Regions from separate parts of the Streptomyces odontotermitis genome, predicted to be linked through region 2. Evidence: riboswitches for the same ligand, from Rfam matches in the RefSeq annotation. Region 2 holds a riboswitch; each other region holds the start of a gene.
What was found. Region 2 has a riboswitch for cyclic di-AMP ahead of ACQB60_RS39105 (M23 family metallopeptidase). Riboswitches for the same ligand answer to the same signal wherever they lie in the genome.
Positions count from the first base shown of each region.

Region 1 (6,909 bases), on a different contig from region 2:
GGCTATGGTCTGTGCACTGTCTACAAACACGGTTGCCTGTAAACATGCACGGCCCCCGTGTGCACACGGCTCCGCCCCGGCCCGGCGGGCGACGACCCGGAGGCACCGGTGACGAGACCGATGGACGTGCAGGCCCCCGCCCACGCCCCCTTCGACTGGATAGACACCCAGGCCCGGCAGCGCGAACAGGCCGGACTGGTCCGTACCCTGCGCCCGCGCCCCGCGCAGTCACCGCTCCTCGACCTCGCGAGCAACGACTACCTGGGCCTGGCCCGCCACCCCGAGGTGACCGAGGGCGCGGCCGCGGCGGCCCGGCGCTGGGGCGGCGGCGCGACCGGCTCCCGCCTGGTGACGGGCTCGACCGAGCTGCACGCCCAACTGGAGCAAGAACTCGCCGAGTTCTGCGGCTTCGAGTCGGCCCTGGTGCTCTCCTCCGGGTACGCGGCGAACCTCGCCGCCGTCACGGCGCTCGCCCCGCACGGCTCCCTGATCGTGTCGGACGCGGACAACCACGCCTCGCTCATCGACGGCTGCCGGCTCGCCCGGGGCGCCACCCAGGTCGTACCGCACGCGGACCCGGACGCGGCCCGCAAGGCGCTCGGCACCCACGCGGGCCCGGCCGTCGTCGTCTCCGACTCGGTGTTCTCCGTCGACGGCGACGCGGCCCCGCTCGCCCAACTGGCCGCCGCCTGCCGGGAGTTCGGCGCCGGACTGATCGTCGACGACGCACACGGCCTCGGGGTGCTCGGCGAGGGCGGGCGCGGCGCGGTGCAGGCGGCGGGGCTCGCCGGGGCGGCCGACACGGTCGCCACCGTCACCCTGTCGAAGTCCTTCGGCAGCCAGGGCGGCGCGGTCCTCGGCCCCGCGAAGGTCATCGACCACCTGGTCAACGCGGCCCGCACGTTCATCTTCGACACGGGTCTCGCCCCGGCGGCGGCGGGCGCCGCGCTCGCCGCCCTGCGCCTGCTGCGCCGGGAGCCCGAACGCGCCGCGCGGGCCCGCGCGGTCGCCGCCGAGCTGCATCAACGGCTCACGGGCGAGGGGCTGTTGGCGGTGCGACCGGACGCCGCCGTCGTGTCCGTACGGGCGCCGTCGCCGGAGGCGGCCGTGCGCTGGGCGGCGGAGTGCCGGGCCCAGGGGCTCGCCGTGGGGTGCTTCCGGCCCCCGTCGGTGCCGGACGGCATCTCGCGACTGCGGCTGACCGCCCGCGCCGACCTCGACGAGACGCAGATCGCCGACGCCGTACGGGTGATCAGCCGCAGTGCACCCTGAAGTACCTGTTCGACAAGTACCTTTTCAACAGGTACCTGTTCAACAAGTATCTGATCAACCACCCCCCTACCCAAGGGAGTTGACGAACTCCTCCCAGCTGGCGGCGGGGAACAGCAGGGCGGGCCCCGCCGTGTCCTTCGAGTCGCGCACGGCGACCTGGCCCGTCAGCGCACCGGTGGTGAGCTGGGTGGTCTCGACACAGTTGTTCATGCCATTGCTGTGGCTGCTGCGCCGCCACAGCGCACCCCGGAGCGCCGTGCTGGAACGTACGTGCCGAGGCAGTGCGGTCATGGTGCCTCCTTACGCGCCGTCGCCTATCCCGGCGATGAAATCCGTTGATTCCTCGGGCGAAAGTGCTTGAGCGGTCACCGAGTTGAAGGCATCGGTGTATGCCTGGAGGTCTTCTTTCCGCTCGAGATAGAGGCTACTCGTCAAATGGTCGAGAACAACCACATCCAGATCAGCAATGTTCGGAAATGAGAAAATAACGAAAGGCCCGATGAGCCCACCGTGCTCTCCGGCGGCGAACGGAAGGACCTGAATCCGTACATGCGGCATTTCGGCCGCTTCCAGTAACCGCCTCAACTGCCCGTTGCGCACCCGCTCCCCACCGACCATCCGGCGCAGCACCGCCTCGTCCAGGACGACGCTCAGCCGCAGCGGCACCGGCGCGCTCAGCACGTCCTGGCGCGCCATGCGCACCTCCACCAGGGCGTCCACCTGCGCGTCCGGCAGTCCGTCGAGCGCCGCCCGGGTCACCGCGCGGGCGTAGTCCTCGGTCTGCAGCAGCCCCGGCACCACCGAGGTCTCCAGCGTCCGCACCCAACTCGCCTGTGACTCAAGGCTGATGAAGTCCCGGTACGCGGGCGGCAGCAGCCCCCGGTAGGCGTGCCACCAGTGGTGGCGCCCGCCCTCGTCACCGGTGCCCGCGAGCGCCACGAGCAGCTCGCGCAGGTTCGGGTCCTTCACCTCGTACGCCTCGAGGAGCAGGCGCATGTCGTCCGGCTTCACGCCGCTGCGCCCGGTCTCGATGCGGCTCACCTTCGACTGGTGCCAGCCGACGCGGGTGGCGGCCTCGCCGCTGGTGAGCCCCGCTTCCTGGCGCAGCGCGCGCAGCTCGGCACCGAGCTTGCGGCGGCGCACCGCGGGTCCGTACTGCATGGCCGTCTCCTTCCGGCTCCATCCGGCTCATCATGGCTCCATTTCGGCCCGGACCGGCGGTACGGTCGAGTGTTCCCGGCGACCGTGGAGGAAGCGCCAGTCTGGTGCCCAAATACGGTCGGCCGTAGCAGAGTTCACCGCTTTGAGCGACAGATATATGCACATCTCGGTGGATCGCCACGCGTGAACGGCACGAGAGTGGCAGGCTGGCCGAAGCACCAGTCCGGGGCCGTCCTCGAAGCCATCCGTCATGCGTCGGCGTCCGGGCCCGGTGGGAAAGGGACAGCGACGCCATGGCAGACCATCAAGAAGCAACCGTCACTCTGCCGAGCGATCCTGCCTCGGTCTCCGCGGCCCGCAAACATGTCTCAAACGTTCTGACCGACTGGGGGCTGCCGAGCGACGGCGAGACCGCGGACACGGTCCGCCTCATCGTCTCCGAGCTCGCGACCAACGCCGTGCAGCACACCTTCGGCCAGTCACCCACCTTCACCGTCGACCTCGAACTCGACCGCGACGAGCGACTGCGCATCGGCGTCACCGACAGCCACCCCCGCTACCCCAAGCGGCTGCCCGCCGCCGTCCAGCAGGACAACGGCCGCGGCATGGTCATCATCCGCTGGCTCACCGCCGAGTGCGGCGGCAAGCTCACCGTCCAGCCCACGTCCGAGGGCGGCAAGACGGTCTGGATCAGCCTCCCTTGGACCCCGGCCACGGTCCAGAGCTGAGCGCGCAGTCGACCATCGCCATCGCCCCTTTTCAGGGGCGCCCGAACGCGCTGCGCAGCAGGGCCCGGAACGTGTCCGTCGCGGGGCTCGGCTCGTCGGCGCGGTACACCACCGAGATGACGCGGCGCAGATCGCCCGGCTCGAGGGCCCGCACCCCGACCGGCGCGGGCGCCGTCCGCGCCACCATCTCCGGTACGACGGCGACGCCGAGCCCCGCACTCACCAGGGCGCTCACCAGCGCGTACCCGGGCGTCTCGACGCGGACGGAGGGCGTGGCGCCCGCGCGGGCGAGCGCCGACTCCACCACCGTCCGGTACGGGTGCGAGGGCGCCATGCTGATCAGCGGCTGCCCGGCGAGCTCGGCCAGCGGCAGCCGCGCGGACCCGCTCGACAGCACGTGCCCCGGCGCGGTCACCAGGACCAACTCCTCGACCAGGACGGTCTCTTGGCCCAGCGAGGCGGGCAACTGCGGTGGCTCCGCCGGCTGGTAGAAGTGGGTGAGGGCGAGGTCCACCGCACCCTCCGCCACCGCCGCGATGCCGAGCGGCGGTTCATAGCCCGTGACGGTCAGCTCCACGTCCGGGTGGGCGCGCCGGAACGCGGTCAGGGCGGGCGGCAGCAGATGGATGCCCGCGGTCGTGAACGTGCCGAGCCGGAGCCGCCCGCCGGAGAGCCCCGCCACCTGCGCCAGTTCGTGCCGCGCCCGCTCCATCTCGTCGAGCACCCGCCGGGCCCGCGCGAGAAGGAGCTCGCCCGCACCGGTCAGCCGCGCCCCGCGGTGGTGGCGCACCAACAGGGCGGCGCCCGCCTCCCGCTCGAGCTTGGCGAGCTGCTGGGAGAGCGCGGGCACGGTGTAGCCGAGGCGCTCGGCGGCCCGGGTGATCGAACCGGCCTCGGAGACGGCGACGAGGGCGGCGAGGCGCGTCGGGTCGTACACGGGACTCTCCTCGGCCGTGCTGAGCCTAAACGTCTGCTTAAGCCAGACCCAGGATATTCCACATACCTGCTGAAGACCCGGTCCAGGCACGCTGGGCCCATGGACGCTCAACTGCTCGCCTTCACCGGCCTCGCCGCCGCGCTCGTCGCCATGCCGGGCGCCGACTTCGCCGTCGTGGTGCGGCACGCCCTCGTCTCCCGCCGCGCCGGCGCCGTCTGCGCGCTCGGCATCGCGGCCGGGCTGCTCGTGCACACGGCACTCGCGGTCGCGGGGGTCGCGGCGGTCCTCGCGTCCGTACCGGCGCTGTTCCGCGCGCTCCAACTGGTGGGCGGCGCCTATGTGCTGTACCTGGGGGTGCGGGCGCTCGAAGGGTGGGTGCGGACGCGCGGGACGACGCGGGCAGAGGCTCCGGACGCCGTGGCGGTGGCGGACGTGCGGGGCGGGCTGCGCGAGGGCTTCCTCACCAACGCCCTGAACCCGAAGGCGTCGCTCACCTTCCTCAGCGTGCTGCCGCAGTTCGTGCCCGACGGCAGCCCGGCGATGCCCCGCACCCTGCTCCTCGCGGCGATCGTGGTGGCACTCGCCGTGCTGTGGTTCCAGGTGGTGGCCCTCCTCGTGGACCGGCTCGGGACCTGGCTGCGGCGGCCGCGCACCGCCCGCGCCATCGAGGGCCTCACCGGCACCGCGCTCGCCGCCCTCGGTCTGGCCCTGCTGTGTGAACCGCTCCTCGGCTGAGGCGCACCGATCCCTGGCGGACCGGCCGCGACGAGCGGCCCGCGCGCCGCACCAGACGCGGCAGCACGCCCCACAGCGCGCCGCACACCAGGAGCGTCCCCGCGCCCGCGCCCACCCCGGCCGCCCGGCCCGCCGTCACGTCGACCACGAGCAGCACCGCCCCGCCGAGGGCGAGCACGAGCACGCCCATGCCGACCCCGGCGAGCCGGGAGGAGACCCGTACCACCAGCGGCTTGGCACCCTGCCGGAACAGGGCGCGGTGCAGGGCGGCGGGCGCCGTGAAGAGGGCGGCGGCCAGCACCGCGAGCAGCAGCGTGGCGACGTACGTGCCGCGCTGCACGGTGTCGAGCGACGGGAAGCGCGGAGTGAACGCGAGCGACAGCAGGAACGCGAAGAGGATCTGGACGCCGGTCTGGGTGACCCTCAACTCCTGGAGCAGCTCGGAGAAATTGCGGTCGGCCCGCTGAAGAGGCGTCTCGTTGCGGTCCGTACAGAGGTGGCGGGCGGGCATGGCACACGAGTAGCCGCGCCCGCCCGCCTCAACCGTGGCAGGGGAACCGCAGATCCAGGGATCTGCGGTTCCGCAGGGCCGAAGGGCCGGGAGGCCGGGGGTCAGCGCACCCTGCCGTACCAGACGCTCTTGGTCCAGATCTTCTGCTTCCGCACCACGTCACCCGTCTTCGGCGAGTGCCAGATCTTGCCGCCGCCGGCGTAGATCCCGACGTGGTAGACGCTCCGGCCCGAGTGGAAGAACACGAGGTCGCCGGGGGCCCGCCGGGACTTCGAGATGTGGCGGGTCTTGTTGTACTGCTGCGCGGCGGTGCGCGGCAGCTTCTTGCCGGCCTTCTTGAACGAGTACAGCGTCAGGCCCGAGCAGTCGAACCGGTGCGGTCCGACCGCTCCATAGCGGTACGGAGAGCCCTTCTTGGAGGCCGCTACCTTGAGCGCTTTCGATGCGTGCGTAGCCGCTTGTGCGTCGCTTGCGAGGCCGGGAGCCACGATGGTCCCGCCCACCGCCGCGAGCGTCAGTGCCGACGCGGCGCCGGCCCTGGTGAGCAACGGAACACGATTCAGCGCAGTCATGCGCAACCCTTCGTCAACCGCCTGTGAAGGATGACCTGTCGGATTCGGGCTGGCGAAGTTGCCCGGCCGCGGTGTGCGGCTTCACCCCAAGGGCCGTCCGGATCAAGCCCGGTGGCCCGTCGTGCCTGGGTCCTCCACTCCTGCCGATGCATTCTTCGTCGACCGGTCATCCGGGCAGCGGCAGGACTCGGCGTCCGCCCGGACCGCCCCGCCGCGGTGGCGGGGGCTTGTCGTCGAAAGGGATCTTGACCCGTCAACCCCGAGAATTCCGAGCCGAATCGGCAGTTTGTGAGGCTCCTCACGACTGACCTGTTCGGGTGGACAGCGGTGAATGGGGGAAATCGGCGCGACGGCAGAGCATCGCTCGACCAGCACCGGAATCACGTATTCCGGTGCGCGCGTACAAACCTTGCGCAACTCTGGACCGCGTCCGGACCGAGGCCCGCCTACGCTGATCGGGGGACCACGTCTGGTCCGTTTCACGCCGCGACCGGACGGTGCGGCGCGGCGCGCGCGGCGCTCGATGGGCCGCGCGCCGGCCGCCGGCGGGCCCTCAACCCCCGGACTGTGGCGGAACGGTGACGCGCTGTGACCGCCGTTCGCCGTCCAGCACCCGCAGGGCCTGGGCGAGCGTCGTGGCGTGCACCTCGCTCTCGCCGCGCTGGTGCATCAGGGCCAGCGCGTCCCGCAGTTGGGTCGCCTTGCTGACCAGCGCCTGGGCGGCGCGGAGTCCGCCGTACGTGGTGGTGGAGCGGGCCGGGTTGATGCGGCCGAGGAGGTCCACGGCCTCCAGGTAGCGGTCGATCAACTCGCCCTCGGCGCGCGTCAGGGCGGGCAGCGGCGGCAGTTCGGGGAGCATGCGCGGCTCACCTCGCGCCCGGCGCGGAGTCCTGCGCGCCCCGGCGGCCCGGTACGACCCGGTCCACGAGCCCGTACGCGACGGCCTCGTGCGCGTCGAGGATCTTGTCCCGCTCGATGTCGGCGGCGACCCGC
Region 1 is NZ_JBNJLS010000024.1:66,399-73,307, reverse strand. Features, by position in the region: gene ACQB60_RS39495 (8-amino-7-oxononanoate synthase) at 121-1,272, shown strand; gene ACQB60_RS39490 (DUF397 domain-containing protein) at 1,339-1,563, opposite strand; gene ACQB60_RS39485 (helix-turn-helix domain-containing protein) at 1,573-2,433, opposite strand; gene ACQB60_RS39480 (ATP-binding protein) at 2,727-3,161, shown strand; gene ACQB60_RS39475 (LysR family transcriptional regulator) at 3,193-4,098, opposite strand; gene ACQB60_RS39470 (LysE family translocator) at 4,198-4,833, shown strand; gene ACQB60_RS39465 (DUF6328 family protein) at 4,772-5,344, opposite strand; gene ACQB60_RS39460 (C40 family peptidase) at 5,446-5,916, opposite strand; cyclic di-AMP (ydaO/yuaA leader) riboswitch at 5,920-6,087, opposite strand; gene ACQB60_RS39455 (hypothetical protein) at 6,470-6,775, opposite strand; gene ACQB60_RS39450 (ATP-dependent Clp protease proteolytic subunit) at 6,783-6,909, opposite strand, start outside.
Region 1: another riboswitch for cyclic di-AMP. It lies ahead of ACQB60_RS39460 (C40 family peptidase); the one in region 2 lies ahead of ACQB60_RS39105 (M23 family metallopeptidase).

Region 2 (6,909 bases):
GGTCCACCACGGCGAGCCGCAGCAGTCTGCCCTCCGAGGTCACGGCGCCGACCTCGCCGCGCGCCGTCGCGGGCACCGCCGAGACGATCACGTCGTGCTTGGTGCGCTTGCTGTCGCCCTCGGAGAACGGGTCGCCGTTCGCCGTGCGCGCCAGCAGGCCCGTCGAGGACAGGAGCACGCGGCACGGGTCGTCCGCCACCTGGAGGGACGCGGTGGGGGCCGGGGCGCCGGAGGACTCCATCAGGACCGTGCGCCGCTCCGTGCCGAACTTCTTGGCCACCGCGGCCAGTTCGGAGGAGACCAGCTTGCGGAGCTCGGCGTCCGACTCCAGGATGCGGGTCAGCTCCTCGATCTCCGCGTTCAGCTTGTCGCGCTCGGACTCCAGCTCGATGCGGTCGTACTTGGTGAGGCGGCGCAGCGGGGTGTCGAGGATGTACTGCGTCTGCACGTCGCTCAGGGAGAAGCGCTCCATCAGGCGCTCCTTGGCCTGCGCGCTGTTCTCGCTGGAGCGGATGAGGCGGATGACCTCGTCGATGTCCAGGAGGGCGACGAGCAGGCCCTCGACCAGGTGCAGGCGGTCGCGCTTCTTGCCGCGCCGGAACTCGCTGCGCCGGCGCACGACGTTGAAGCGGTGGTCCAGATAGACCTCGAGGAGCTCCTTGAGGCCGAGGGTGAGGGGCTGGCCGTCCACCAGCGCGACGTTGTTGATGCCGAAGGACTCCTCCATGGGAGTCAGCTTGTAGAGCTGCTCCAGGACGGCCTCCGGCACGAAGCCGTTCTTGATCTCGATGACCAGGCGCAGGCCGTGCTCGCGGTCGGTGAGGTCCTTGACGTCGGCGATGCCCTGGAGCTTCTTCGAGCCGACCAGGTCCTTGATCTTGGCGATCACCTTCTCCGGGCCGACGGTGAACGGCAGTTCGGTGACGACGAGGCCCTTGCGGCGCGCCGTCACGTTCTCCACGGAGACCGTGGCGCGGGTCTTGAAGGTGCCGCGGCCCGACTCGTACGCGTCCTTGATGCCGGAGAGGCCGACGATGCGGCCGCCCGTGGGCAGGTCGGGGCCCGGGACGAACTTCATCAGCGTCTCGAGGTCGGCGCCCGGGTGCTTGATCAGGTGGCGGGCGGCGGCGATGACCTCGCCGAGGTTGTGCGGCGGCATGTTCGTCGCCATGCCGACGGCGATGCCCGACGAGCCGTTCACCAGCAGGTTCGGGTAGGCGGCCGGGAGGGCGACCGGTTCGGTCTCCTGGCCGTCGTAGTTCGGGGTGAAGTCGACGGTGTCCTCGTCGATCGACTCCGTCATCAGGGAGGTGGCGTCGGCCATGCGGCATTCCGTGTACCGCATGGCGGCCGGCGGGTCGTCGTTGCCGAGCGAGCCGAAGTTGCCGTGGCCGTCCACCATCGGCAGGCGCATGGAGAAGGGCTGGGCCATGCGCACCAGGGCGTCGTAGATCGAGGCGTCGCCGTGGGGGTGCAACTTACCCATGACCTCGCCCACGACGCGGGCGCACTTGACGTAGCCGCGCTCGGGGCGCAGACCCATCTCGTTCATCTGGTAGACGATGCGGCGCTGGACGGGCTTCATGCCGTCCCGCGCGTCCGGCAGGGCGCGGGAGTAGATGACCGAGTAGGCGTACTCGAGGAAGGAGCCCTGCATCTCGTCGACGACGTCGATGTCGAGGATCTTCTCCTCAAAGTCGTCGGGCGGCGGGGTCTTCGTGCTGCGGCGGGCCATCGCTGCTGCGGCTCCTTCACAGATTCTGCCGGGGCATGTACGGGATCTGACGCGGACCATTGTGGACCGTCCCACTGACATCGCCGACCACGACCCGGGCTCACGGCGTTGTCACGGGCGACTACGCCGAGGGCGGAGCGGGAACTTCGTCAGGTGTCAGCGGGCTTGCATACAGTGGCAGGACTGCATCTCTTGACTCCATCACTTGCTGAGATCTCGCGATCGAAGGGACGTACATGCCCATGGGTCACACGGCCACAGCCGAGGCCGGCTCCGGCGGCCTGACAGCGACCGAGCACCGGCTGGCCAACGGCCTGCGCGTGGTGCTCTCCGAGGACCACCTGACCCCGGTCGCCGCGGTCTGCCTCTGGTACGACGTCGGCTCCCGCCACGAGGTCAAGGGGCGTACGGGCCTTGCGCATCTCTTCGAGCACCTGATGTTCCAGGGCTCCCACCAGGTGCACGGCAACGGCCACTTCGAACTGGTGCAGGGCGCGGGCGGGTCCCTGAACGGGACGACGAGCTTCGAGCGCACCAACTATTTCGAGACCATGCCCGCGCACCAGCTGGAGCTCGCGCTGTGGCTGGAGGCCGACCGGATGGGCTCGCTCCTGTCCGCGCTCGACGAAGAGTCCATGGAGAACCAGCGGGACGTCGTCAAGAACGAGCGCCGCCAGCGCTACGACAACGTCCCGTACGGCACGGCCTTCGAGAAGCTCACCGCTCTGTCGTACCCGGAGGGCCACCCGTACCACCACACGCCGATCGGCTCGATGGCCGACCTGGACGCGGCCACCCTGGAGGACGCGCGGAACTTCTTCCGTACGTACTACGCGCCCAACAACGCCGTCCTGTCCGTCGTCGGCGACATCGACCCGGAGCAGACGCTCGCCTGGGTCGAGAAGTACTTCGGCTCCATCCCCGGGCACGACGGCAAGCAGCCGCCCCGTGACGGCAGCCTTCCGGAGCGCATCGGCAAGGAGCTGCGCGAGGTCGTCGAGGAGGAGGTCCCGGCGCGCGCCCTGATGGCCGCCTACCGGCTGCCGCAGGACGGCACGCGCGCGTGCGACGCGGCCGACCTGGCGCTCACGGTCCTGGGCAGCGGCGAGTCCTCCCGGCTCTACAACCGGCTGGTGCGCCGCGACCGCACGGCCGTGGCCGCCGGTTTCGGTCTGCTGCGCCTCGCCGGGGCGCCCTCGCTCGGCTGGCTGGACGTGAAGACCTCCGGAGACGTCGAGGTCCCCGTCATCGAGGCCGCCGTCGACGAGGAGCTGGCCCGCTTCGCCGAGGAGGGCCCCACCGCCGAGGAGATGGAGCGCGCCCAGGCGCAGTTGGAGCGCGAGTGGCTCGACCGGCTCGGCACCGTCGCGGGCCGCGCCGACGAACTGTGCAGATTCGCCGTCCTGTTCGGCGACCCGCAGCTGGCGCTCACCGCCGTGCAGCGGGTCCTGGACGTCACCGCGGCGGAGGTCCAGGAGGTCGCCAAGGCCCGCCTGCGCCCCGACAACCGCGCGGTGCTCGTGTACGAACCCGTGTCCGCCGCCGACGAGGCCGCAGAGGAAGAGGAGGCGGCGAAGTGACCGAGTCCGCACCGCACACCACGACCCAGTCCGCACCGCTCGCCACGATGGAGTTCCACCAGCAGCCCCAGGCGGGCACGGCCAAGCCCTGGGCCTTCCCGGCCCCCGAGCGCGCCACCCTGGGCAACGGCCTGACGGTGCTGCGCTGCCACCGCCCCGGCCAGCAGGTCGTCGCCGTCGAGATCCACCTCGACGCGCCCCTGGAGGCCGAGCCCGCCGGACTCGACGGCGTGGCCACGATCATGGCGCGGGCCTTCGCCGAGGGCACCGACAAGCACTCCGCCGAGGAGTTCGCCGCCGAACTGGACCGCTGCGGCGCGACGTTGGACGCGCACGCGGACCACCCCGGCGTGCGCGTCTCCCTCGAAGTGCCCGTCTCCCGCCTTCCGAAGGCCCTCGGACTGCTCGCCGACGCCCTGCGCGCCCCCGCCTTCGCGGACAGCGAGATCGAGCGCCTCGTCCGCAACCGCCTGGACGAGATCCCGCACGAGGCCGCGAACCCGGCCCGGCGCGCCGCCAAGGAGCTCTCCCGGCAGCTCTTCCCGGCGACCTCGCGCATGTCGCGCCCCCGTCAGGGCACCGAGGAGACGGTCTCCGGCATCGACTCGGCGGCGGTACGCGCCTTCTACGAGAAGCACGTTCGCCCGGCCACGGCGACCGCCGTCGTCGTGGGCGACCTCTCCGGGACGGACCTCGACGCGCTCCTCGCGGACACCGTGGGCGCCTGGACGGGCGACACGGCCGAGCCGTACCCCGTGCCGGCGGTGAGCGCCGACGACACCGGCCGCGTGGTCATCGTCGACCGCCCCGGAGCCGTCCAGACGCAGCTCCTCATCGGCCGCGTCGGCGCCGACCGGCACGACCGCGTGTGGGCCGCCCAGATCCTCGGCACGTACTGCCTCGGCGGCACCCTCACCTCGCGTCTGGACCGGGTCCTGCGCGAGGAGAAGGGATACACCTACGGAGTGCGGGCGTTCAGCCAGGTGCTGCGCTCGACCGCGCCCTCGTCCTCGGAGGGGGCCGGCGGCGTCGCCATGCTCGCCATCAGCGGCTCCGTGGACACGCCGAACACCGGCCCGGCCCTCGACGACCTGTGGAAGGTCCTGCGCACCCTCGCCGCCGAGGGCCTCACGGACGCCGAGCGCGACGTCGCCGTGCAGAACCTGGTGGGGGTCGCCCCGCTCAAGTACGAGACGGCGGCGGCCGTCGCGGCCACGCTCGCCGACCAGGTCGAGCAGCACCTCCAGGACGACTTCCAGGCCCAGCTGTACCGGCAGTTGGCCGCGACGGGCACCGTGGAGGCCACCGCGGCCGTCGTGAGCGCCTTCCCGCAGGACCGCCTGGTGACCGTGCTCGTCGGGGACGCCGCGCAGATCGAGGAACCCGTCAAGGCCCTCGGGATCGGTGAAGTGACGGTTGTCACGGGCTAGATGAACGAGCGGTTCCGGACCCCGGTGACAGGACATGTCACCGGGGTCCTCATATGTCCGAATTAGTAGAGAGGTTGCCTGTCTGCCCTGTGGCGTGCGCTACAAAAGCCGTCTTCTGTTTGTCGATTGAAAGATGTCCCGTTTAGCGTCGGTCCGACTGTTCGTCACGCAGCACGCCGCACCCGCGGCACCGGACAGCCATCGCCGAGTCCCCGTACGGCGCGAGCCAGGGGAGCCGGGGACCCACATGTCCCCCTGGGGTGAATCGGGCACCTTGCCGCGAGGCGAGGGGTCCGTAGGAGACCTTCCTGCTCCGAACCCGTCAGCTAACCCGGTAGGCGAGAGGGAAGGAAAGGATCAGCCGCTTCATGGCGTTCACCCGTGCCACCGGGAAGCACCGTCGTCCGAGCCGTCTCACCCGTACGACCGCGCAAGTAGCGGGTGTCGCCGCGATCACCACGACCGGTGTCATCGGAGGGCTCGCCGCTCCGGCGCTCGCCGCCGACGAGGCGCCCGTCGAGCACACCGGCTTCACCCAGGCCATCTCCGTCGGCGACTCGCTCGCCGACAGCATCGACGCGCAGGCCACCGCTCAGAAGGAAGCCGCCGACGCCGCCGCTGCCGCGAAGAAGGCCGAAGAGGCCGCCAAGAAGAAGGCCGCCGAAGCGAAGCGTGCTGCCGAGGCGAAGGCCAAGAAGGAGCGCGAGGCCAAGGAGCGCGCCGCCCGCGAGGCCGAGCGCAAGCGCCTGAACCGCTTCGTCTCCCCGATCGCCGGCTCGTACGTCTCGACCGCCTACAAGGCGAGCAGCGGCCTGTGGTCCTCCGGCAGCCACACCGGCATCGACTTCCACGCCGCGTCCGGCACGTCGGTCCACTCCGTCGGCGCGGGCACCGTCGTCGAGGCCGGCTGGGGCGGCGCCTACGGCAACAACGTCGTGATCAAGATGAACGACGGCACGTACACCCAGTACGGACACATGTCCTCCATCGGTGTCTCCGTCGGCCAGACGGTCACCCCGGGACAGCAGATAGGTCTCTCCGGAGCGACCGGCAACGTCACCGGGCCGCACCTCCACTTCGAGGCCCGCACCTCCCCGGACTACGGCTCGGACATCGACCCCGTCGCCTACCTCCGCTCGCACGGCGTCGGTGTCTGACGGCTCACGCCCACCGCGCACCCGAAAGCCCCGGCTCGCCCACCGCGAGCCGGGGCTTCGCCGTTCCCGGCCCCCAGTCCCCAGTCCCTGGCCCCCAGTCCCCGGCCCCGGGCCTCGGGAGCCTTGGCCAAAAGAAATCCATGGATTCCCGGCCGCCATCGGAAATTCCGCGGCTCTGCAATAGAGTTGACGAGCGAGCGTCAATCGACCGCGTTTCTCGGGGATTAAGGCGGAGGTCCGGTCATGCGCATTCCCGCGCACTCGGTATGCACGGCCATTCGGGACGACATCGTTTCGGGTGTCTACGAACGGGGCGGCCGGCTCACCGAGGAGCTGCTCGCGCGCCGCTACGGAGTCTCCCGCGTCCCCGTACGCGAGGCGCTGCGCACCCTGGAGGCCGAGGGCTTCGTCGTCACGCGCAGGCACGCGGGCGCGTGCGTCGCCGAACCCACCGAGCAGGAGGCCGCCGACCTCCTGGAGATCCGCATGCTGCTCGAACCGCTGGGTGCCGCCCGGGCCGCCCAGCGCCGCACGGAGGCGCACCTGAAGGTGCTGCGCGGCCTCGTGCGGCTCGGCCAGGAGCGCGCCAGGCGGGGCCAGAGCGAGGATCTGCGCTCCCTGGGAGGCTGGTTCCACGAGACGCTCGCGCAGGCGTCAGGCAGCCCGGGTCTGACCGCGCTGCTCACCCAGCTGCGGCACAAGATCGCCTGGATGTACGTGGTGGAGCCGCCGGCCGCCCCCGCCGAGTCCTGGGCCGAGCACGCGGCGATCGTCGACGCGGTGGCCCGCGGCGACGCGGAGCGGGCCCGCGGCCTCACCGCGCAGCACGCGGAGCGGGCGACGGCGGCGCACCGCCTCCGCTTTCCCGCGGGGCTCGGGCGCCGGCGGGGCGTCGATCGCGTGAGGGATTCGCAACATCCCGTAAACACGCTGAGCGTCCAGAATTAACAGCGTCGCCGTATACAAAGAGAAGTAATTCGCGGGGCCTGTTCTGTGCTGCCCGCTTT
Region 2 is NZ_JBNJLS010000023.1:154,408-161,316, forward strand. Features, by position in the region: gene ACQB60_RS39090 (DNA gyrase/topoisomerase IV subunit A) at 1-1,735, opposite strand, end outside; gene ACQB60_RS39095 (M16 family metallopeptidase) at 1,972-3,315, shown strand; gene ACQB60_RS39100 (M16 family metallopeptidase) at 3,363-4,745, shown strand; cyclic di-AMP (ydaO/yuaA leader) riboswitch at 4,938-5,101, shown strand; gene ACQB60_RS39105 (M23 family metallopeptidase) at 5,114-5,902, shown strand; gene ACQB60_RS39110 (GntR family transcriptional regulator) at 6,146-6,850, shown strand.

Region 3 (6,909 bases), on a different contig from region 2:
GTCCTGGGCGCGAAGAAGTACGGGTTCGCCACTCTCCCGGCCGTGACCGCGGGGTACCGGGCCGCCTTCCTGCCGCGCGCGGAGGGCGGTGAGACCCAGGCGCAGTGCATGCTCGGGTTCTTCGCGGAGGACGCGGGCGACACGGAGGAGGCGGAGACCTGGCACCGCAGGGCGGCCGACCGCGGCCACGTCGACTCCTGTGTCCAGCTGGGGAACCTCCTCGCCGGACGCGGCGCCGGAGCGGAGGCGATCCCCTACCTGGAGACAGCCGCCGAGGCGGGGAAGCGGGAGGTGCTGCCCCTCCTCGGCCGCCTCCTCCAGGAGCGCGCCGTCCACTACCTCCGCCGCGCGGAGTCCCACGGCGACGCGGCGTCGGCGGCCCGCCTCGAAGGGCCCCTCGTGCCGCCGGACGACCCGTCGGTGGCGCCCTGACCCTTAGTACCGTTGCCCCTGGGCGAGTTGACGCTGGGGATGGGTGATCGATGGACGCGGAGTTGGCGGCGCTGGCGGCTGCGGGTGGCTCGGCGCTGGTGCGGGCGGCGGCGACGGATGCGTGGGTGACCCTACGGGACCGGGTGGCGGAGCTCTTCGGGCGCAACCAGGAACTCGAAGGGGTACTCGACCAGTCCCGGGAGGCCCTGCTCGCTCCGGAGGACAGCCACGCGCGGTACGCCGAGGGCGAGTTGACCGGCGAGCTGCGCCGCCTCCTCGCCGACAACCCGGCCGCCGCCGACGAACTCCGCGCCCTGGTCAAGGAGTTCGAGCCCTCGGCGGACCGCGACGGGGCGATGCCGGAGGCTGCCCCGGCCACCTCACCCACGCCGCAGGAGCGACCGGCGCCGCGCGTCTCCCGCGACCACGTCGACTTCAGCAAGGGCACCTTCCACGGCTCGGTCATCGGCGCCCAGCACATCTACGGCTCCCGGGGCGGCGGCGCGCACGCCCCCGACTGGCGCCCCGCCCAGGAGCTCGGCCCCGCCGAGATCGGCGTCCGCCCCACCCGCCGGGCCCCCGGCTTCCCGGACATCCCGCCCTACGCCGCCCGCGACATCGACCCCGAGCTCGCCGCCGCCCTCGACGGCGGCGGCTTCGTCCTGCTCCTCGGCAAGCCCTGCTCCGGCACCTCGTACACGGCCTGGAACGCCCTGCGTGCCCTGGACGGCCACCAGGTCTACGCCCCCGAGCGCGGCGCCGACCTGCGTGCGCTGCTCGGCCCGGTCAAGGAGAACCCGGGGCAGTACGTCCTGTGGCTCGACGACATCGAGGGGCATCTCGGTGAACGGGGCCTGGAACCAAGCCTGTTGGAGCGATTCAAGGTGCTCGGCGTGCGCGTCCTCGCCACGATGGACCCCGACACCTATTACGAGCGCAGGACCGGGTCGAGCCCCGGCGACCGGGCCATCGCGCATGCGCGGACCGTCGAACTGCCGGGGCGGTGGACCGAGGCGGAGTTCGCGCGGCTGGCCGAGCACATCGAGGACCCACGGTCGTACGAGGCATACCTCTGGTCCGAGAGCGGCAACCCACCGGCCCACCTGGCCCTCGGCCACCTCCTGCACGAGGAGTGGCAGCGCCTCAGCGCCCGGGAGGCCGCCCCGGCGGGCGTCGCGGGCATCGCGGTCGTACGGGCAGCCCTGGACGTGGCGCGCTGTGGGTACGCGGGGGCGGTGCCGCTGGAACTGCTCGTGGGCCTCGGGGCGCCGGGCGAGACGGAGTGGGCGGGGAAGGAGCGGTGCGGGTACGCCGGGTTTCTGGTGCCGGGGGAGAAGCCGGCGACGTGGCGGGCTCATGAGGCGCTGGTGGCGGGGGAGTTGAGGGCGGGGGAGCCGGTCGCGGACGAGCTGCGGTGGGACGTGTACAACGAGACCGCCAGCGGCTCCCCGGAGGAGCGTGCGGTGCTCGACGGGCTGATTGCGGTGCTGCGCGCTCGCGCGCGGGCCGGGGACAGGGATGCCGCGTACGACCTGACCCACGTGCTCCTTGACGGGGACGAGAACGAATCGTGGCTGCGTGCGGCCGCCGACCGGGGGCACGCGGACGCGATGGACGACTTCGCCGCGGTGCTCCAGAAGCAGGGGAAGGCGGACGAGGCCCTCACCTACTTGGAGCGCTCCACCGCGAACGGCAGCGCGTGGGCGGCCGCCAGGCTCGCCCGCCACTACCGCACCCGCGCCGAGGAGATCCTCACGCCGACCGCCGCGGAGCGACGTGGCAACGCGGTGGCCCTCGGTGACCTCATCGCCGGTACCCCGGGCCGCGAAGCCGAGGCTCTGCGGCACTACCTCACGGCATGGCGCAGCGGCGGCGGCGGAGTCGCCGCCCTGCGCATCGCCGACTTCCTCCGCGACCACGGCCGCCCCGACGAGGCCGAAGCCTGGTACCGCCACGCGGCCGAGGCGGGGGGCACCCTCGCTGCCCACAGCCTCGGCCTGCTCCTCGCCGCCACACGCGGCCTCGACCCCGAGGTCGAACAGCTCCTCACCCGGGCCGCCGACGCCGGTCATGCCCCTGCCGCCACCGCCCTCGGCGTCCTCAAGGCGGGGCAGGGAGACATCAAGGCCGCGCGCGCCCTCTACAAGAAGGGAGACGCAGGCGGCGATCCCGAAGCCGCCTATCGGATGGGCTGCCTCATGAAGAACCCCGCGATCCGCAAGGAGTGGCTCCAGCGAGCCGCCACCCGCGGCCACTACCAGGCAGGCAAGGACATCGGCGCGTTCGAGCCGCCCCCTGCTCCGGATACGGTCGAGGAGTGACCGACAGCTCTACCCCGACGCCCCGAACACCCGCGACGCCCGAGAACCCGGAGTCCCCCGGCACCCCGGAACTCTTCACCTGGGAATTCGCCACCAACCCCTACCCCGCCTACGCCTGGCTCCGCACCCACGCCCCCGTACACAAGGCGACCCTCCCCAGCGGCGTCGAGGCATGGCTGGTCACCCGGTACGCGGACGCGAAGCAGGCCCTCGCCGACCAGCGGCTCTCCAAGAACCCGGACCACCACGCCGAGCCCTCGCACGCCAAGGGCAAGACCGGCATCCCGGGGGAGCGCAAGGCCGAGCTGATGACGCACCTGCTCAACATCGACCCGCCGGACCACACCCGGCTGCGCCGCCTCGTCTCGAAGGCGTTCACCCCGCGCCGCGTGGCCGAATTCGCTCCGCGCGTGCAGGAGTTGACCGACCAGCTCATCGACCGGTTCGCGGCCGAGGGCGAGGCCGACCTCATCCACGACTTCGCGTTCCCGCTCCCCATCTACGCCATCTGCGACCTGCTCGGCGTCCCGCGCGAGGACCAGGACGACTTCCGGGACTGGGCGGGAATGATGATCCGGCACGGGGGCGGGCCGCGGGGCGGGGTCGCGCGGTCGGTCAAGAAGATGCGGGGCTATCTCGCCGAACTCATCCACCGCAAACGCGCCACGCTCCCCGCCGAGCCGACACCCGGCGAGGACCTGATCTCCGGTCTCATCCGGGCCTCCGACCACGGCGAGCACCTCACCGAGAACGAGGCCGCCGCGATGGCCTTCATCCTCCTGTTCGCCGGGTTCGAGACGACCGTGAATCTCATCGGCAACGGCACGTATGCCCTGCTCACCCACCCCGAGCAGCGCGCCCTCCTGCAGTCCTCCCTCGACCGGGGCGACACCGCGCTGCTCGAGACCGGCATCGAGGAACTCCTGCGCTACGACGGCCCGGTGGAGCTCGCCACCTGGCGGTTCGCCACCGAGCCCGTGACCATCGGCGGCCAGGGCATCGCCGTCGGCGACCCCGTCCTCGTCGTGCTCGCCGCCGCCGACCGGGACCCGGAGCGCTTCGAAGGGCCCGACACCCTCGACCTCGCGCGCACCGACAACCAGCACCTCGGGTACGGGCACGGCATCCACTACTGCCTCGGCGCGCCCCTCGCCCGGCTGGAGGGACAGCGGGCGCTCGCCACCCTGCTCACGCGCCTGCCCGACCTGCGGCTCGCGGCGGAACCTGCCGATTTGCGCTGGCGCGGCGGGCTCATCATGCGCGGACTGCGCACGCTGCCGGTGAAGTTCACGCCCCCGGAGAACTCGGCCGGAAGCGACGGAAGCTGACGTTCCGTCAGGGCTGTGACTTTCACGTGATCTCCGCTGCATCGACTTGTGACAAGCGTTCGAGTCCCGCTACGTTCACCAGTCATCGCGGCACCACCCGCGACCGTGGCGTCCCGCGTCACGGCAGCCACGGAAAGGCACGCGCATGCTCTCCGGGAACGGTCGTCACCGTCGCCCCCGTCAGGCCCCTGCTCTCGTCGTCGCGGCGGGGGTCGCCGGATCTGCCATCGCCATCCCGCTGCTCGGCGCCACCAGCGCGAGCGCCGCGGACGCCGCGACCTGGGACCGGCTCGCGGAGTGCGAGAGCGGTGCCTCCTGGAGCGCCAACGAGGGCAACGGCTATTACGGCGGGCTGCAGTTCTCGCAGGAGGTCTGGGAGAACTACGGCGGTCTCGACTACGCGCCGAGCGCCGACCAGGCCAGCCGCTCCCAGCAGATCGCCGTCGGCGAGAAGGTGCTGGAGGACCAGGGCCCCGACGCCTGGCCGAGCTGCTCCGCGGTGGCCGGACTCACCCAGGACGGCACCGCCCCGGACGTCGACCCGGGCGCTCCCACTCCGGAGCCCACCGACTCCTCCGGCCCGTCTGACGCCCCGTCCGACCCCTCTTCGGAGGCCCCCGGCGACGGCGGCAGCGGTAGCGACAGCGGCAGCGACGGTGGCGACACGCCCGGAACCGGCGGTCCCTCCCGAGACAAGAATCACGACGAGCCGGGCAACACGGACGAGACGTCCAAGCCGTCCGACGACGCCTCGAAGCCCTCCGAGGGCTCCGCCGAGCCGTCCGACGGTGCCTCCGAGCCCTCGGACGACGGTGCCGAGCCGTCCCCGTCCAAGCCCTCCGGCAGCGGCAGCGGCAGCGAGGACCCGGACAAGTCCGGCCAGGACGGGCCCACTTCCCCCGGCGGCGACCAGGCCACTCCCGCGCCCGACCCGTCCGACTCCGCACCCTCCAGTGGTGGCCGCCACCGCGGCGGCCACGCCGACGAGGGGGCCCACGACGGCGCCAAGGACCGCTCGGGGCGCCACGCCTCCCGCGGGCAGTCGCGTGACAAGGACGCGGCCGACGGCACCTACACGGTCCGCCCCGGGGACAGCCTCTCGGCGATCGCCGACGACCTTGACGTGCACGGCGGATGGCCCGCTCTCTACGACGGCAACAAGAAGGCCGTCGGAGCCGACCCGGACCTCATCCTTCCCGGTCAGCGCCTCGATCTGGGCGAAAAGTAAGGGAAGTTGACGGTAGGCACCCGGCCTCCTTATTCGTAAATGTCCGGTTTGGCGCGAGTGAGAGATGGGTCTCAGAAGCCCTGATCGTCTTTGAAATTCCGGGGATCGCGTGCCTACGGTCATCACCGCTCGCCACTGCGGGCCCCGCCGGTCGGTACGCCGAATCCTGCCAACCGCCGGACGGGAACAGTCGTCGCGTCAAGCGCCGTAGGCAGGAGCGGGGGACCCAAGGTTTGCGCCGGGCCCACCCGGACGGCGGCTCAACACAGGAGCCGCCGGACGGGGTTGGGAACGGCTAGGGGTTAAGTCGCGCTCAAGGAAGCGCGGCCGGGCACTCACTGGCCCGAACCCGACAGCTCACCTCGCAGGCGTCGGTGAGGGGATCTAACTCATGCTGCGTTCCAGCAAGGGCAAGCACCGTCGTCCGTCCAAGGCCACCCGCGTCGTCACGCTCGCCGGCGTCACCGGCGTCGCCGCCGCCGCCCCGCTGATGGCGGCCGGCTCCGCCTCCGCCGCCACCGGCGCCGAGTGGGACGCCGTCGCCCAGTGCGAGTCCGGCGGCAACTGGTCCATCAACACCGGCAACGGCTACCAGGGCGGCCTGCAGTTCTCGCCGTCGACCTGGGCCGCCTACGGTGGCACCAAGTACGCGCCCACCGCCGACAAGGCGTCCAAGGCCCAGCAGATAGAGATCGGCGAGAAGGTCCTCGCGGGTCAGGGCAAGGGTGCCTGGCCGAGCTGTGGCGTCGGCCTCTCCAACGCCTCGTACAGCGGTGGCGGCTCCGCCGAGCAGCAGCAGCCGCAGCAGCAGGCCCCGAAGCCGCAGCCGAAGCCGCAGGCCGAGCGCACCGAGCAGGCCCCGCAGCAGCAGAAGTCGCAGGCCCAGCCGCAGCAGACCGCCCCGAAGTCCGACTCGAAGAAGACCGTCGAGACCCCGACCGGCAAGACGGTCAAGAAGGGCGACGGCGAGTACAAGGTCAAGAAGGGCGACACGCTCTCCAAGATCGCCGAGTCGCACCACGTCAAGGGCGGCTGGCAGAAGGTCTACAAGCTCAACGGCGACATCATCGACGACGCCGACTTCATCTACCCGGGCCAGCAGCTGCACCTCAGCTGAGGCTGACTGCCCCACCCCGCCCTGACCTGCCGCAGGGCACACCCCGTCCCCACGGGCTCCCCGCCCCGGTGCGCGTATCCCCCGTACGCACCGGGGCGGGGGCGTGTCCGGACCCCTGCCCGGCCCCCATGCCGATCTCCATGCCGAACCCATGCCGATCCCCATGTCGGCCCCGTGTTCGCTACTAGCGAGTAGAGAAGATGGGCTTACGCCCTGATTCCAAGGTATTTGGGCCCCTGTTCGTCCCAGGAGGCGGGCGGTCGGCTGGCCGAAGCTCCGGAGCCCGTTAGGCTCAGGAGGCGCAGGGCCAAAGCGACCCCGCGTACCGCGCGTACTCGCGTCACATCCCAGAAGGAGATGCTCGTGCCGTCCATCGACGTCGTCGTAGCCCGGGAAATCCTGGACTCCCGAGGCAACCCCACGGTCGAGGTCGAGGTCGGCCTCGACGACGGCAGCACGGGTCGTGCTGCTGTCCCGTCCGGC
Region 3 is NZ_JBNJLS010000003.1:516,114-523,022, forward strand. Features, by position in the region: gene ACQB60_RS13055 (tetratricopeptide repeat protein) at 1-432, shown strand, start outside; gene ACQB60_RS13060 (tetratricopeptide repeat protein) at 483-2,753, shown strand; gene ACQB60_RS13065 (cytochrome P450 family protein) at 2,750-4,081, shown strand; gene ACQB60_RS13070 (transglycosylase family protein) at 4,227-5,309, shown strand; cyclic di-AMP (ydaO/yuaA leader) riboswitch at 5,503-5,695, shown strand; gene ACQB60_RS13075 (transglycosylase family protein) at 5,701-6,426, shown strand; gene eno (phosphopyruvate hydratase) at 6,790-6,909, shown strand, end outside.
Region 3: another riboswitch for cyclic di-AMP. It lies ahead of ACQB60_RS13075 (transglycosylase family protein); the one in region 2 lies ahead of ACQB60_RS39105 (M23 family metallopeptidase).

Region 4 (6,909 bases), on a different contig from region 2:
GGAGTGGGTGACGGGGTGGTCGCGGTGGCGGACGGGGAGGTCCGGGGAGGTCACGGGTTCTGCTGTGTCTGCCGTGTCTGCCGTGTCTGCTGAGGCCGGTGCCGGTGCCGGTGCCGGTGCCGGTGTTGGTGTTGGCTCTGGCTCGGCTGCGGGTGCTGCGGGTGCTGCGGGTGCTGCGGGTGCTGCGGGTGCTGCGGGTGGTGCCCGGTGATGGCCGTCTGGCGGCGGGCGCGGGCCTTCGAGCCCGCCGTGCAGCTGCTGTTCGTCAACCAGTTCACGATCAACCTCGGCTTCTACATGCTGATGCCGTACCTCGCCGCCCACCTCTCGGGCCAACTCGGGCTCGCCGCCTGGGCGGTGGGGCTCGTGCTCGGGGTGCGGAACCTCTCGCAGCAGGGGATGTTCCTGGTCGGCGGGGCGCTCGCCGACCGGCTCGGGTTCAAGCCGATGATCGTCGCCGGGTGCGCGCTGCGCACGGTCGGCTTCGGGGCGCTCGCGTTCGCGGACACGCTGCCCGTGCTGATCGCCGCGTCGGTGGCGACCGGGCTCGCGGGGGCGCTGTTCAATCCGGCGGTACGGGCGTACGTGGCCGCCGAGGCCGGGTCGCAGGAGAACCGGGTGGAGGCGTTCGCGCTGTTCAACGTCTTCTACCAGACGGGGATCCTGCTCGGGCCGCTCGTCGGGCTCGCCCTCACCGGGGTCGACTTCCGGCTCACCTGCGCGGTGTCGGCGGTCCTCTTCGCGGTGCTCTCGGTGGTGCAGGTGCTGCGGCTGCCGGTGCGCGGCCGGGACGTCGGAGGGGACGTCGGAGGGGACGTCGGAGGGGACAAGGGCGAGGGGCGCGGGCAGTGGGGCGTCGTGCTCGGCAACCGGTCCTTCTGGCTCTTCGCGCTCGCCATGACCGGCTCGTACGTCCTGTCCTTCCAGGTCTATCTCGCCCTGCCGCTCTCCGTGGAGCGGCTCCTCGGCGACACCGCCGGGGCCACCGTCGCGACCAGTGCGCTCTTCGTGGTCTCCGGACTCGTCGCGCTCGTCGGGCAGTTGAGGATCACCGACTGGTGCAAGCGGACCTGGACCCGGGAGCAGTGCCTCGTCGCGGGGCTCGGCCTGATGGGCGCCGCCTTCGTGCCGCCCGCGCTCGGGGGGAGCGGGTACGTGGGGGTCGCGGGGCTGCTGCTGTGTGCGGCGGGGCTCGCCGCGGCGACCGCGGTGCTCTACCCGTTCGAGATGGACACCATCGTCTCGCTCGCCGGGGACCGGTGGGTGGCCACCCACTACGGCCTCTACAACACGGTGTGCGGGATCGGCATCACGCTGGGGAACCTCGGCATGGGCGCGCTCCTGGACGCGGGGCGTGAGCTGCCCGCCTTGCCGTGGTTGACCCTGGCCGGGGTCGGCGGTGCTTGCACCGTGGCGCTGCGGGGGCTCGCCCGGTCGGGGCGGCTGGCTCCGGTGGTGACGACGGTGGCGTAGCCGGGTGAGCCGGGGAGGTGGGGTGGCCGCGTGGCGACGGGGGCGCCCCACCCTCCGTAAGCCCAAGAGCCCCCCAGCCCCCGCAGCCCGGCCCGTAACCCGGTCGGACCACATCAGGTCGCCCCCCGCCCCCGCTGCGGGAAGCCTTGGACGAGGCGCGGACATGGGCAGGCCATCGGGCGTGGCCGCGGACCTGGCAGGAGACGAGCGGTGGGGCAGCGAGGAGGCGGCAGCGGCGCAGGCAGGGGAGGCGGACGTGGCGGCAGACGTGGCGGCATGGGTGGCACGGGCGCCGGCGGTGGCCGTGGTGGCACGGGCGCCAGTGGTGGCCGTGGTGGCAGGGGCGACGCGTGTGACGGGGGGCGGGGGACCGGGGACGACGGGGCCCTCACCCGGGTCCAGGCATTCGTACGGGCCCTGCCCCTCTGCTTCCTCGCCTTCGGTGTCGTCTTCGACCTCTCGACGCCGCCCCGCTTCACCGCAGCCCCGCTCTTCGCGGCCGCCCCGCTGATCGCCGCCCCCTTCTACTCGCTGCTCGGCACCGCCCTCATCTGCGCGGGCTCCCTCGCCGCCGTCGTCTCGCTGCACCTCAAGAACAACACCACCACCGACGTCGAGGCCGTCACCGAGCTGCTCACCGTGGCGACCGTCGCGGTGCTCGCCCTCGTCATCAACCGCGTCGTCCGGCGCAGCGACGCCCAGCTCGCCTCCGCCCGCTCCATCGCGGAGGCCACCCAGCGCGCCGTCCTGCCGCTGCCGGACGCCCGGATCGGCGGGCTCGACATCGCCGCCCGCTACGAGGCCGCGCAGGCCGACGCCTTCATCGGGGGCGATCTGTACGCGGTGCAGGACACCCCGCAGGGCGTGCGGCTCATCGTGGGGGACGTGCGCGGCAAGGGGATGGGCGCGGTGGCCGCCGTCGCCGTCGTCATCGGGGCCTTCCGGGAGGCCGCCGAGCAGGAGAGCACCCTGGAGGCGGTGGCGCAGCGCCTGGAGCGGGCCCTCGCCCGGGAGGGCACGCGGCGCGACGGGCTCGACGCCTTCGAGGGGTTCACCACCGCCGTGCTCGCGGAGATCCCGCGCGGCCGGGACGTCGTACGGGTCATCAACCGGGGGCACCCGGAGCCGCTGGTGCTCCGGGGGGACGGGCGGATGTGTGTGCTCTCGCCGTCGGAGCCCGCGCTGCCGCTCGGCATGGGCGAGTTGGGGAGCTGGCCGGACCGGGCGGACGAGACGGAGTTCGCGCCCGACTCGACGCTGCTGCTCTACACGGACGGCCTGTCGGAGGCGCGGGACGCGAACGGGGAGTTCTACGACCCGGCGGCCCGGCTCGGCGGCCGGATCTTCGCCGGCCCCGAGGGCCCGCACACGCTCCTCGCGACGCTCGCCGAGGAGGTGCGGGAGCACACGGGGGGCGGGGCGACGGACGACATGGCGCTGCTCGCGGTGCGCAGGCCGACGGCCGAGGAGGGCTCCGCCCCGGCCGAGGACGGCTCCGCCACGGCCGAGGAGGGCCCCGCCGCTGCTGACGGAGGGGGCTCTGTCACCCCCCGTGACTGAACGGCGCCCCTCCGCTCAACAACTGACAGAACGTCAGTGGAATGTGAAGGTCCGGTGGGCAAAATCCTGCGGTCAACTCGCCCTGGTCCGGACCCCGGTGTCCCAATAAGTACGGGCCAAAGGCGTTAATGATCAGTGGGAACAGCTTGGAATCACGCACGGGTGTCTATTAACGTTCGATAACGCAGCGCGGTCGTCCCAGCCGGCACACGAGTCGGCTCCGTGCGCACACGCCTAATCCCGCAAGGGAGCCGGGGAACCACCAACTTGGGGTGAATCGGGCATCTGTGCCTCCGTGCCAGATGTTCGTAGGAGACCTTCCTGCTCCGAACCCGTCAGCTAACCCGGTAGGCGAGAAGGAAGGAAAGGAGTGCGCCCCAGTGGCGTCCAACCGGCCTGCCCCCCAAGCCGTGTACGTGCCGAATGACGACGACTTCGGCGGGTACGACGAGGAATCCTGGGAGGAGTGGAATCCGACCGAGGACTCCGTCCGCCCCGTCCGCGGCAGGCACCGTGTGCACAAGAAGGGCGGCGGGTTCGCCCGCAGCTCCACGGTCCTCGGCGTCGGCGTCATAGCCGCTGTCGGCGCGGGCGGCATCGCCACCGCGCAGGACGGCAAGTCGCCGGTCGCGATATCGATGCCCGACATACCGGGCGTGGACGCGGTCAAGGACTCGCTGCCGGAGGCCAAGTCCCTTCCCGGCGTGGGCTCTTTGATATCCGACTCGGACTCGTCCGAGCCCTCCGGCCCCGCGGCCGCCCCGCTCACCGGCGCCGGTGTCACCACTCAGGACGCCGAGCAGGGCACCACCGACGCGGGCGAGGCACTGCGCGCCCGCATCATGCAGCAGGCCGAGAACCAGCAGGACCAGGTCGACGACAAGGCCCAGGCGGCGGCCGAGGCGGCCGCCGTGAAGAAGGCCAACGAAGAGGCCAAGGCCACACAGGACGCCGCCGAGGCGAAGGTCGCCGCCGCGAAGAAGAAGGCGGCCGAAGAGGCCAGGCGCAAGGCCGAGGAGGCCAAGCGCAAGGCGGAGGCCGAGCGCCTCGCCAAGCTCGCGAAGAGCTACACGCTCCCCGTCGCCTCGTACACCGTCACCGGCACCTTCGGGCAGCCCGGCTCCATGTGGTCCTCCGGCTACCACACGGGCCTCGACTTCGCCGCCCCCACGGGCACCCCGATCAAGGCCATCCACTCCGGCACCATCAAGGAAGCGGGCTGGGCCGGGGCGTACGGCTACCGCACGGTCCTGGAGCTGGACGACGGCACCGAGCTGTGGTTCTGCCACCAGTCCTCGCTCAACGTCAGCGCCGGGCAGAAGGTCCGCACCGGTGACGTCATCGGCCGCGTCGGCGCCACCGGCAACGTGACCGGGCCGCACCTGCACCTGGAGGTCCACCCGGGCGGCCAGTCCACCGGTGTCGACCCCGCCGCCTGGCTCCGTGACAAGGGCCTCACTCCCTGACACCGCGGCGGCATGCGGCATGCGGTGAGCGGCATGCGGTGAGCGGTGTGCGGTGGGCAGCGAGCGGTCATCCGTGAGCGGTACTCACTCCTGATCCCCGGCGGTCCTGGCGGCAACCCCCCGACGTCAGGGCTGCCGGTCCGGCACGCCCGCGAACGGCCGAGAAGAGTGTACGGAGCATGGAATTCCCTGATCCGTAAGGGCGTTGACGGAGCATGACTTCTCTTCGCACGCTCGGCTCTTCCGGCCTCGAGGTCTTCCCTCTCTCCCTCGGCGGCAACGTCTTCGGCTGGACTGCCGATGAGGCGCAGTCCTTCGCGGTGCTCGACGCCTACACCGCCGCGGGCGGCAACTTCATCGACACCGCCGACGCCTACTCGGCGTGGGTGGAGGGCAACAAGGGCGGCGAGTCCGAGACCGTCATCGGCAACTGGCTGCGGGCGCGCGGCAGGCGCGACGACGTCGTGATCGCCACCAAGGTCTCCCGCCACCCCGAGTACCTGGGCCTGCGCGCCGACACCATCAAGGCCGCCGCCGACGCCTCCCTGCGCCGCCTGGGCACCGACTACATCGACCTGTACTACACGCACTACGACGACCCGGACGTCCCGGTCGAGGAGATCATCGGCACGCTCGACGAGCTGGTGACGGCGGGCAAGGTCCGCGAGATCGCCGCGTCGAACATCTCCCCCGAGCGGCTCCAGGAGTTCCTGGACTTCTCCGACCGCGAGGGCCTCGCCCGGTACGTGGCGCTGCAGCCGCACTACAACCTCGTCTCCCGCGACACCTACGAGGGCCCGCTCCAGGAGGTCGCGTCCCGCGCCGGCCTGGCCGCCGTCCCCTACTGGGCGCTCGCCTCCGGCTTCCTCACCGGCAAGTACCGCCCCGGCACGACGGTGGAGAGCCAGCGGGCCGCGGGCGCGGGCAAGCACGTCGGTACCGAGCGCGGCACGAAGGTGCTCGCCGCCCTCGACGAGATCGCCCTGGACCGCGGCGCCGAGGTCGCGACGGTCGCCCTCGCCTGGCTCGCCGCCCGGCCCACCGTGGCGGCGCCCATCGCCTCGGCGCGCACGGTGGAGCAGCTGCCCGCGCTGCTCGCGGTGGCGGACCTGGAGCTGACGGAGGCTGAGGTCGCGCGGCTCACGGAGGCAAGCGCCTGAGCGAGGCCCTTCAGCCGCCCCGGTAGGGGTTGTGGGCCGGGTCGTTGTACGAGGGGTGGGGCGCCGTCGGCTGCCCGTACGGGTATCCGTACGGGGGGCCGCCCTGCGCGGGGAACCCGTACGGTGCGCCGTGCACCGGCATCCCGTACGGCGCGCCCTGCACCGGCAGCCCGTGCGGCGGCGGCACCCGGACCGGCGCCGTGGCCTGTGCCGCGTACGCGAGGGCGGGGCGGGCCACCTCGCGGCGCTCCCAGAGCGCGTGCAGCAACTCCCGCTCCCGTACGACGAAGTCGGCGCCCGCCCGGCCGCGGCGGCCCCGGTGGCGCAGGAACGCGAGGGACGTCGCGTGCGCCTCGTACTGCGCGACCGTGCGGGCCGCCTGCTTGCCGAAGGTGTGGGCCGCGTAGTCGCGGGCGATGGCGCGGGCCCGCATCGAGCCGAGCGCGTACGGCTCCGGCGGGGTGAGCCAGCCCGTGACGACGTAGGCGGGCAGCTCGGCCCGGACCGTGCGCAGCTCGCGCTGGCGGGTCCAGATGATCAGCCAGGTGAGCAGCCCGAACGCGGGCACCATGAAGAGGCCGTAGACGGTGATGAAGCCGTAGTCGCCGTAGGTCGCCGAGCCGTTCCACAGCGCGTGCATGCCCATGGCCAGGAGCAGGCCGCCGACCGGGATCAGCGCGCGGCGCACGTGGTGGCGCTCCGCGCAGAGCGCGGCGACGCCGAAGCCGATGCCGGACAGAACGGTGAACAGGGGGTGCGCGAAGGGCGACATGACGACGCGCACGAAGAACGTCGCCGCCGTGACGGAGGTGGCGAGGCCGCCGTCGGCGCCGCTGAGCTGGTCGGTGCCGAAGGCGTTGCCGAGGTAGAGGATGTTCTCGGTGAACGCGAAGCCGGTGGCGGTGACCCCGGCGATGACCACGCCGTCGACGATGCCGGTGAAGTCGCGTCTGCGGAACAGGAAGATCAACAGGACCGCGGCGGCCTTGGCGCTCTCCTCGACGATGGGCGCTATGACCGTGGCGCCGAGGGTGTCGGCGCTGGTGGGGTCCGCGGTCGCGGTGGCTATCCAGCGGGTCGCGAAGCTGTTCGCGACGATGGCTATGAGCGCCGCCGCGCAGGCGCCCCAGGAGAACGAGAACAGCAGGTTCTGCCAGGGCCCCGGCTCCACCCGGTCCAGCCAGCGGAACGCCGCGACGAGCAGCGGCACCGGCAGCGTCGCGAGGCCGAGCCCCACCAGGAAGCCCTCG
Region 4 is NZ_JBNJLS010000029.1:76,355-83,263, forward strand. Features, by position in the region: gene ACQB60_RS42550 (PLP-dependent cysteine synthase family protein) at 1-211, shown strand, start outside; gene ACQB60_RS42555 (MFS transporter) at 208-1,473, shown strand; gene ACQB60_RS42560 (PP2C family protein-serine/threonine phosphatase) at 1,750-3,033, shown strand; cyclic di-AMP (ydaO/yuaA leader) riboswitch at 3,255-3,402, shown strand; gene ACQB60_RS42565 (M23 family metallopeptidase) at 3,414-4,499, shown strand; gene ACQB60_RS42570 (aldo/keto reductase) at 4,715-5,659, shown strand; gene ACQB60_RS42575 (PrsW family intramembrane metalloprotease) at 5,670-6,909, opposite strand, start outside.
Region 4: another riboswitch for cyclic di-AMP. It lies ahead of ACQB60_RS42565 (M23 family metallopeptidase); the one in region 2 lies ahead of ACQB60_RS39105 (M23 family metallopeptidase).